One region of the Streptomyces sp. NPDC048523 genome, then DNA from elsewhere that is predicted to be linked to it. Evidence: riboswitches for the same ligand, from Rfam matches in the RefSeq annotation. Region 1 holds a riboswitch; the other holds the start of a gene.
What was found. Region 1 has a riboswitch for thiamine pyrophosphate ahead of thiC (phosphomethylpyrimidine synthase ThiC). Riboswitches for the same ligand answer to the same signal wherever they lie in the genome.
Positions count from the first base shown of each region.

Region 2: linked by a shared signal. The riboswitch ahead of ACGFWE_RS36120 (thiamine ABC transporter substrate-binding protein) and the one ahead of thiC (phosphomethylpyrimidine synthase ThiC) in region 1 are both predicted to bind thiamine pyrophosphate.

Region 1 is NZ_JBICWQ010000005.1:200,315-205,431, forward strand. Features, by position in the region: gene ACGFWE_RS26480 (hypothetical protein) at 1-661, shown strand, start outside; gene thiC (phosphomethylpyrimidine synthase ThiC) at 751-2,529, opposite strand; TPP riboswitch at 2,522-2,711, opposite strand; gene ACGFWE_RS26490 (YibE/F family protein) at 3,017-4,516, shown strand.
Region 2 is NZ_JBICWQ010000009.1:113,409-118,525, forward strand. Features, by position in the region: gene ACGFWE_RS36110 (hypothetical protein) at 706-1,560, opposite strand; gene rlmN (23S rRNA (adenine(2503)-C(2))-methyltransferase RlmN) at 1,823-2,929, shown strand; TPP riboswitch at 2,957-3,064, shown strand; gene ACGFWE_RS36120 (thiamine ABC transporter substrate-binding protein) at 3,061-4,131, shown strand; gene ACGFWE_RS36125 (iron ABC transporter permease) at 4,107-5,117, shown strand, end outside.

The DNA of each region.
Region 1 (5,117 bases):
CTACGTGAAGGTCCGCGAGGAACAGCGCCGCCCGTCGACGCCGTCCACCCTGTCGTCCGTCCACGAACCCCGCCCCGCGGATTCGGGCACGGGTGCGATGGGGCTCGCCACCACCATGGGAGAGGTCGCCGAGAACGCCGGTGCGGGCGCCGTCGCCGTCGCCGCCGTTCTGACGCCCGTCCTCGCCGGAATCGCCGCGGCGATCTTCCTGCTCGTGGGTTACGTCCTCCAGATGCTCAGCCCACCGCCGGCGTTCGCCCACGCCATGATCACTATCGGATGGGTGTTCGGCGCCCTGACCGCGGCCGCGATCCTGGTCGCCGCCTGCGGCCTGCTGCTCACCGCACTGCACAACCGGCCCTCGCCGGACGCGGCGTACGGCGAACTCAGCGAGGAGGTGGCACGGGCGAAGGACGCCTGGCGCGAGGCCCTGCTGGAACGCGGCCTGCTCCCCTTCCTCAGAGACGCCCTCGCCGATCCCGGCACCGCCGCACTGCACCACACGGCACCGCCCGCACCGCCCAGCCGGATGCCCAGCCTCGGCTACGACCGCCCGGGCTTCAGCAGCCCGGACGACGGAGCCTCCGGTGCCCGCCCGAGCTTCACCAGCCCGGACTACACCAGCCCGGACTTCGGGGGGCCGGAACACCAGCCGGAGTAACTCCCGGCAGTCCCTCGGCTTGCGCCCCCACCGCGGGGAGCGCAAGCCGAAGACCCGGCCACGGGCCACCCGCCGACGGCTCGCCTACATCAGTCGGCGATCGGCAGATAGACCCGGTTGCCCGCCGCCGCGAACTCCTTCGACTTCTGCGCCATCCCCTCCTCGATCTCCTCCTGACTGCCGCCGTGACGGCGGCGGATGTCCTGGGAGATCTTCATCGAGCAGAACTTCGGCCCGCACATGGAGCAGAAGTGGGCCGTCTTGGCCGGTTCGGCCGGGAGGGTCTCGTCGTGGAACTCCCGGGCCGTGTCGGGGTCGAGGGCCAGGTTGAACTGGTCCTCCCAGCGGAACTCGAAGCGGGCGTCGGAGAGGGCGTCGTCCCACTCCTGGGCGCCTGGGTGTCCCTTGGCGAGGTCGGCCGCGTGGGCGGCGATCTTGTAGGTGATGACACCCGTCTTGACGTCGTCACGGTTGGGCAGGCCCAGGTGCTCCTTGGGCGTGACGTAGCAGAGCATCGCGGTGCCCCACCAGGCGATCATCGCGGCACCGATGCCGGAGGTGATGTGGTCGTAGGCCGGCGCGACGTCGGTGGTCAGCGGGCCGAGCGTATAGAACGGAGCTTCATCGCAGATCTCCTGCTGAAGGTCGATGTTCTCCTTGATCTTGTGCATCGGGACGTGTCCCGGGCCCTCGATCATGGTCTGTACGTTGAAACGCTTCGCGATCCGGTTGAGTTCCCCGAGCGTGCGCAACTCCGCGAACTGCGCCTCGTCGTTGGCGTCCGCGATCGAGCCGGGCCTGAGGCCGTCGCCCAGCGAGTACGTGACGTCGTAGGCGGCGAGGATCTCGCACAGTTCCTCGAAGTTCTCGTACAGGAACGACTCCTTGTGATGCGCGAGGCACCAGGCCGCCATGATCGAGCCGCCGCGCGAGACGATGCCCGTCTTGCGGTTCGCGGTCAGAGGTACGTACGCCAGGCGCACGCCCGCGTGGACCGTCATGTAGTCCACGCCCTGCTCGGCCTGCTCGATGACCGTGTCCTTGTAGATCTCCCAGGTCAGCTCCTCGGCGCGACCGTCGACCTTCTCGAGAGCCTGGTAGAGCGGCACCGTGCCGATGGGGACGGGGGAGTTGCGCAGCACCCACTCGCGGGTGGTGTGGATGTTGCGGCCGGTGGACAGGTCCATGACCGTGTCGGCTCCCCACCGGGTCGCCCAGGTCATCTTCTCGACCTCCTCCTCGATGGAGGAGGTCACCGCGGAATTGCCGATGTTGGCGTTGACCTTCACCAGGAACCGCTTGCCGATGATCATCGGCTCGATCTCCGGGTGGTTGACGTTCGCCGGCAGCACCGCGCGCCCCGCCGCGATCTCCTCACGCACGACCTCGGGAGAGACGTTCTCCCGGATGGCCACGTACTCCATCTCCGGTGTGACCTCGCCGCGGCGGGCGTAGGCGAGCTGCGTGACCGCCTTGCCGTCACGGCTACGGCGCGGCTGGCGGGACCTCCCCGGGAAGACCGCGTCGAGGTTGCGGAGACCACCCCGCGGTGAGGTGTGCTTGATCCCGTCGTCCTCCGGGCGCATGGGACGGCCCGCGTACTCCTCGGTGTCCCCGCGGGCGATGATCCAGTTCTCCCGCAGTGGCACGAGGCCCCGGCGGACGTCCGTCTCGGTGAGCGGATCGGTGTACGGGCCCGACGTGTCGTACAGCGTGACCGACTGCCCGTTGGTGAGGTGCACCTGACGGACCGGCACCCGCAGATCGGGGCGAGAGCCCTCGATGTACGCCTTGTGCCAGCCGGTGGACTTCCCGGCCTCCCCGTCGAGCTGGTCGGAGGCAGGCGTGCGCGCGTCCTTGATGGTCATGAGACCTACTCCCTACGCCGGCATTACCCGGTAACAGGTTCGGCGGTCGACGCAGCGGCTTCCGTCTGCCGACGCTTCGTGGGGAACATCACTCGGTCGAGATGACGTTCCACGTGAAACATCGCTGGGACGGAGGTCAGCGCCCTCTCAGCCCGGTGCTCCGAGCTCCCGCGTGTACAAAGGTGGCTCCACGCTAGCGTCACTTCGGGCGCGGTGAACAGAGGGCCCCTGTCGTTCTTGCGATGATCGGTCGGTGACCACGACGCATCAGCCTCCTTACCCGCCTCCCGAGCCTCCGCGCCGACCGGGCTCCGGAAACGGCCTTGGGCCCGGCCCCGGCAGCAGTTCCCGCGGCGGCTTCGGAGACGGCCGGGGCGGCCGCCTGGCCGGTGAGACCGGCGGCCGGCGCGAGCATGAACATGAGCACGATGGCGGCTATGGCGGCGGTCACGGCTACGGCCACGGGCAGGGCGCGAGTCACGGCGGCCTGGGCAGCGATGGCAGCCTGGGGGGTGGCGACGGCGGCCATGGCGGCGAGGGACACGGGCAGGGTTCCGGTGACGGGCAGGGTTCCGGTGACGAGCGAGGTCCCGGTGACGCGCACGGGCATGGGAGCGGGCCCGGTTCCGGCGGTGGGCACGGCCACTCGCACAGTCATGGCCATGGACCGGCAACTCCCGTATCCAAGCACCTGCGCAAGGTCATCGCGGCGATCCTCATCCCGTTCGGCGTAGCCGTGATGGTGGGGCTCGCGGTGCTGTGGCCCGGCGGCGCCCCGGCACACGAACGCACCGGAGTCGGCTTCGACCGGCAGACCCAGCAGGCCACGGTCACCAAGGTCGTGAGTGTCAGCTGCAAGTCGGTGAACGCCTCGGGTGAGGCCCCCACCGGGGACACCTCAACCGCCGAGGGCTCCTCCGCCGAGCAACGGGCGAACGGCACCTGCAAGAAGGCGACGATCCGGGTCGACACCGGCGACGACAAGGGCCGCACCTTCACGGAGATCGTCCAGCCGGACCAGTCACGGCAGTTGCACGAGGGCGAGAAGGTCGTGGTCGCGTACGAGCCCTCCGCGCCCAGGGACTTGCAGTACTCGGTCGCCGACGTGAACCGCAGGTTCCCGATGGGGCTGCTCGCCAGTATCTTCGCGCTCGCCGTCGTGGTCGTCGGGCGGCTGCGCGGAGTCATGGCGCTGGTCGCGCTGGCCATCAGCTTCATGGTGCTGAACTTCTTCATCCTGCCCGCGATCCTCCAGGGCTCGAACCCACTGCTCGTGGCGGTGATCGGGGCGAGCGCCATCATGCTGATCGCCCTCTATCTGTGCCACGGTCTGTCGGCCCGGACCTCCGTGGCGGTACTGGGGACGCTGATCTCGCTGGTGCTGATCGGTACCCTCGGCTCGCAGTTCATCGGCTGGGCAGCGCTGACGGGCAACACGGACGACAACACCGGGCTCATCCACGGCCTGTACCCGTCGATCGACATGAGTGGTCTGCTGCTCGCCGGCGTCATCATCGGCTCGCTCGGTGTCTTGGACGACGTGACGGTCACGCAGACCTCGGCGGTCTGGGAGCTGCACGAGGCCAACCCGACGATGGGCTGGCGGGGGCTGTACCGCGCGGGTATCCGGATCGGCCGCGACCACATCGCGTCCGTCGTCAACACCCTCGTCCTCGCCTACGCCGGCGCGGCGCTGCCGCTGCTGCTGCTCTTCTCGATCGCGCAGTCCAGCGTGGGGGGCGTGGCCAACAGCGAGTTGGTGGCGGAGGAGATCGTGCGCACGCTGGTCGGCTCGATCGGCCTCGTTGCCTCGGTACCGGTCACCACGGTGCTCGCGGCCCTGGTGGTCTCGGCCGACCGACCGGGGACGGAGGCGGAGGCAACGGGGACGTCTGCAGCCGTACCGGCCACCAGTACAAGCGCGGGCACGGCCGACCGCCGCCCGGCAATGGGACGCGGGGGGAAGGGGCGGCGACGCAAGCACTGAGTGGGGACGAGGGGGTGGGCCGGAGTTCCGGTTCCCGGACTCCGATCCAGGTTCCGGATTCCGGGTCCTGCCATCGGAATCCGTTCCGGATATCCCGGCCACCGGCTCCCGGCTTCCGGCATCCGGTCCGCGTTCCAGCTCCCGGACTCGCTCTGAGTCCCCTGCGCTGGTGCTCTGGTTCCGGACTGCCCTCCCCGGTTCCCGGCTCACGTTCTCACGGCTCACGGTTCCCAGCTCACGGCTCACGGCTCACGGCTCACGGCTCACGGCTCACGGCTCACGGCTGCAAACTTTCGGTTGCGGCCCGGGTTCTCGGATCCCGCCTCATGCCTGGGGGCTCCGATTCCGGTCTGGCTCCCAGTCCCCGCTCCCGTCTACTGGTCTCAGTTCCCCGGGCTCAGCTCCGAGTCCCGGCTCTCAGGCTGCGGTTCCAGTGTTTCCAGGCACTGTTCTCGGATCTTCGGCTCCTCGACTCGTCCAAGGAGACCCGCTCGCCATAGCACCTGTGCGTACGCGCACTGGATCACGCCACATCGCTTCCACCCCCCACGCCGGCCTCTCGCCGGGCACCGCCGTCAGGATTCGCCACGTCCACACCTCG
Region 2 (5,117 bases), on a different contig from region 1:
CAGGATCAGGCAGAGATTGAACACCGTCATTGGGCGCGGGAGCATCGACGGTCGGCGTGTTCACAGCTCATGGAGCATTACTCGGAGCTGACTGGAGCCTTGGCGCGGTCGGTAGGCGCTCTTGGACGCGGGGAACTGCCCGCTGACGAACATCACCAGGCCGTGGACACTCTGTCGGTCTCCATGGCACCGGTGAGCCGTCAACTGGATCTGTGGGGACCACCTGAGCTACGCAGCGCAGTGGGTGAGCTCATGGCTACAGTGATGGCTGCCGTCTACCTGATGAAGGAGTGGGCTCACGCCGTCGAAACATCGGCGCCCGACATAGCAGTACGCCAGGCGTGTTACGAGCACCTTGAGCTTGGGCCCACGTACAACTCGTTCGTTGCTATTGCGGGTGAAGTACTACGCAACCCAACGTAGAGGCTGCTCGGCGGGACGGACGCAGGGAACTGTCAAGCCACTGATTGATGTCTGACATCAACGGCTGACACCAACAGCAGCGGACACGCGTGTACGAGAGCAGCCCCCAACGGTCGAGAGAACCTCACCAGATTAGGGTCTCGCCACTTCCCATGGGGCCCGTGATCGACCTGATAAGGATGACGTCAAACCGCAAATTCTGTGTACCGCACGGGGTCGTACTCCACCAACTAGCGGCCCCGTGGGCTCAACTTGGGCATTGAGAATCATTCGACCTCTGACTCAGCGGATCACTAGAACTCTGGTTGCAGGGTTTCCTTGATCCTGTGTCAAGTCGGATTGCAGTCCGGCGGGGTTGGTCAAGTATCGGTTCGGGTCGTACACCAGAGCAAAAATACCCCGACAGTCTGGATGCTTTGCGTATCTGTTCCAGTCAATTGCAAGTTCTTCGCCCACTCTCCTATCGGTAAGTGATTCACGTGTCATCTTCGTCTCGACAACAATGCCAACTGTTGGCAGGAGGAAGTCAACCCGAGACCGGCCGCCTCCATGCTCCGGTACGTAGTCCTCTGGGCGGACATCGTCGTACATCAAACGAAGACAAGCACCCACCAGCACCTGTAGATCTTCTTCCTTTTGGATCGTGGGTGGTGGCACGTTCGGCTTCTTTGAGTTTTGCAAGGACTGCAAAAAACTCGGGAACCTGGTGAACGCTTCTGCGATTTCCGCCAGCAGTGGGGAGACCTCGGCGACTGTGTAGATCTCCGCCTGAAGCAGTGAGCGTTGAGTGTGGAAACATTCGAGGAAAGTCGAAGAATACGGATGGGACCACTTCGGAAATGGCGAATCTGGCGATGTGGGATCGTAGAATTGGTTCACTTCTAGAGGCTTTGCAAGGAACGACTTGATTCGTTTGATAACCGCGCCGCCTTCGTACATATCTTTGAACTGCTCGCGGGAAATCTCTGAGATGAGGGGGGTGGCTCGCACGTACCAAGACTGATACCTCTCCTGCCCTGCCCTTAGCTCGTCTCGCGTTACAGTTCCTCGCTGTTGCCATTTAGAAACAAGTGATTCGATTTCGTAGGCCTCATCGACCAGTCGTTCGATTTCTGCACGCCTATTTGTCGACATCATTGCGACGGCACCTTCCTCTCAATGGATCATTAGCATCCCAGACGGCACCGACATCGAGGGGTCGACCGGAAGGCCAGCATGGTCGAGACGGGACTACCTCGGGGTTCTGGCAGTTGAAGGCATGGCTAAGTCCTGGGCCGTCCCTGGGCCGTCCCTGGGCCGTCCGAAGCCGACCAACGTCGACAGTCGGCACCCACGGGTGACCACCCCCACCCCGCTCTGGCCTGGGCTCCGCGAGTTGATCTGCCACACTGGAAGGGTTATGCCTGCACCCGGAGAACTCACTTTCATCGCCCCCCGCGGAGCCAAGAAGCCGCCGCGGCATCTCGCCGACCTCACGCCCGCCGAGCGCAAGGAGGTCGTGGCCGGGATCGGGGAGAAGCCGTTTCGTGCGAAGCAGCTCTCGCAGCACTACTTCGCGCGGTACGCGCACGACCCGGCGCAGTGGACGGACATCCCGGCGGGCTCGCGCGGCAAGCTCCAGGAGGCGTTGCTTCCCGAGCTGATGACCGTCGTACGGCATCTGTCGACCGACCAGGGGACCACGCGCAAGACGCTGTGGCGGCTGTTCGACGGGACGCTCGTGGAGTCGGTGCTGATGCGGTACCCGGACCGGGTGACCATGTGCATCAGCTCGCAGGCGGGCTGTGGCATGAACTGCCCCTTCTGTGCCACCGGGCAGGCCGGGCTCGATCGCAATCTGTCCACCGCCGAGATCGTGCATCAGATCGTGGACGGGATGCGGGCGCTGCGGGACGGGGAGGTTCCGGGCGGGCCCGCTCGGCTGTCCAACATCGTCTTCATGGGCATGGGTGAGCCGCTCGCCAACTACAAGCGTGTCGTCGGCTCCATTCGCGCGCTCACCGATCCCGCCCCCGACGGGCTCGGGCTCTCGCAGCGCGGTATCACCGTGTCGACCGTCGGGCTGGTGCCCGCGATCCAGCGGTTCTCCGACGAGGGCTTCAAGTGCCGGCTCGCGATCTCCCTGCACGCCCCCGACGACGAACTGCGCGACACCCTCGTCCCCGTGAACACGCGGTGGAAGGTGCGCGAGGTCCTCGACGCCGGGTTCGAGTACGTCGAGAAGAGCGGGCGCCGGCTGTCCATCGAGTACGCGCTGATCCGGGACATCAACGACCAGGCGTGGCGCGGTGACCGGCTGGGACGGCTGCTCAAGGGCAAGCCGGTACACGTCAACCTCATCCCGCTGAACCCGACTCCGGGGTCCAAGTGGACCGCCTCCCGGCCCGAGGACGAGAAGGCCTTCGTGGAGGCCATCGCCGCCCACGGTGTGCCGGTGACGGTCCGGGACACCCGTGGGCAGGAGATCGACGGGGCCTGTGGCCAGCTCGCGGCCACCGAGCGGTAGTCTGACGACCGTACGTACGTACATCTTCATATCCGACAGGGGAGCGCCACAGCGCTGAGAGTGCGGCAATCGGGCCGCAGACCCTCTGAACCTCGCCCAGGTCATTCTGGGTAGGAAGTTCGGTCATCACCGTGAACAACAAGAAGTTCTGTGCTGTCGTCGTCGGCCTGGGCCTGGTCACGCTGTCCGCGTGCGGCTCGTCGTCCGACGACTCCGCAAGCTCCGGCTCCAAGACCGTCACGCTCGTCAGCCACGACTCGTGGGCCGTCTCCAAGAGCGTCCTCGCCGACTTCGAGAAGAAGTCCGGCTACCGGGTCAAGGTCCTGGAGGACGGCGACGCCGGGCAGGCCGTCAACAAGGCGATCCTCACCAAGGACAACCCGCAGGGCGACGTCTTCTTCGGTGTCGACAACACGCTGCTGTCCCGCGCGCTCGACAACGGCCTCTTCCAGCCGTACGAGGCCAAGGGCGCCGATCGGATCAAGACCGGGTACCGGGTCGACGGGGACAAGGTCACGCCCATCGACACCGGTGACATCTGCGTCAACTACGACAAGGCCTACTTCACCGCGCACAAGCTCCAGCCGCCGACGTCGTACGACGATCTGATCAAGCCCGCCTACAAGAACCTCCTCGTCACCGAGAACGCCTCCACCTCCTCGCCGGGCCTCGGCTTCCTCCTCGGCACGGCCGCGAAGTACGGAGACGACGGCTGGCAGGGTTACTGGAAGAAGCTCAAGGCCAACGGCGTCAAGGTCGTCGACGGCTGGGAGCAGGCCTACAACGAGGAGTTCTCCGGTTCCGCCGGGGGCAAGAAGGCGAAGGCCGACCGGCCGCTCGTCGTGTCGTACGCCTCCTCGCCGCCCGCCGAGGTGATCTACGCCGACCCGAAGCCGAAGACCGCCCCCACCGGGGTCGCGCAGGGCACCTGCTTCCGGCAGATCGAGTACGCCGGACTGCTGAGCAACGCGAAGAACACCAAGGGCGGCAAGGCCCTCGTGGACTTCCTGCTCACCAAGGAGTTCCAGCAGGACATGCCGCTCAACATGTTCGTCTATCCGGTCATCGACGGCGCCCAGGTGCCGGCCGAGTTCACCGCCTACGGTCCGCAGGCCAAGGATCCCGAGACCATGGACCCGGCGAAGATCGCCGACAACCGTGACGACTGGGTCAAGTCATGGACCTCGCTCGTACTGAAGTAAGGCCCCGCAAGGGCGTCAAGAACGCGGCGGCCCGGCTCGGACTCGTGGCCGTGCCCGTCGCGTTCTTCGCCGTCTTCTTCGCCTATCCCGTCGCCGCGATCGTCACGCGCGGACTCAAGGCGGGCGGGACCTGGCATTTCGGCAGGATCGCCGACGTCCTCGCCCAGCCGGACATCCGGCACGTCCTGTGGTTCACCACCTGGCAGGCGCTCGCCTCCACCGCGCTCACGCTCCTGATCGCGCTCCCCGGCGCGTACGTCTTCGCGCGCTTCGACTTCCCCGGCAAGCAGATCCTGCGGGCCGTGGTCACCGTCCCCTTCGTGCTGCCGACGGTCGTCGTCGGTACGGCCTTCCTGGCGCTGGTGGGACGCGGCGGGCTGCTGGACGACCTGTGGGGCGTACGGCTGGACACCACCGTGTGGGCGATCCTGCTCGCGCATGTCTTCTTCAACTACGCGGTCGTCGTACGGACCGTCGGCGGCCTGTGGGCCCAGTTGGATCCGCGTCAGGAGGAGGCCGCGCGAATGCTGGGCGCGTCCCGGCTCCGGGCCTGGCGGACGGTCACGCTCCCGGCACTCGGGCCCGCCGTGGCCGCCGCCGCTCTCATGGTGTTCCTCTTCACCTTCACCTCCTTCGGCGTGGTGCAGATCCTCGGCGGGCCGACCTTCTCGACCCTCGAAGTGGAGATCTACCGGCAGACCTCCGAGATCTTCGACCTGTCCACGGCCGCCGTGCTGACGCTGATCCAGTTCGTCGCGGTGGGCGCGGTCCTCGCCCTGCACGCGTGGACCGTACGGCGCCGGGAGACCGCGCTGCGGCTCGTGGACGCGTCGCTGACCGCCCGGCGGCCGCGCGGCGCGGGGGAGCGGGGGTTGCTGGCCGGGGTCGTGGGCTGTGTCGCCGTACTCCTCGTGCTGCCGCTCGCGGTGCTCGTCCAGCGGTCGCTGGATGCCCCCGGCTTCGGCTACTACCGGGCGCTGACCCGC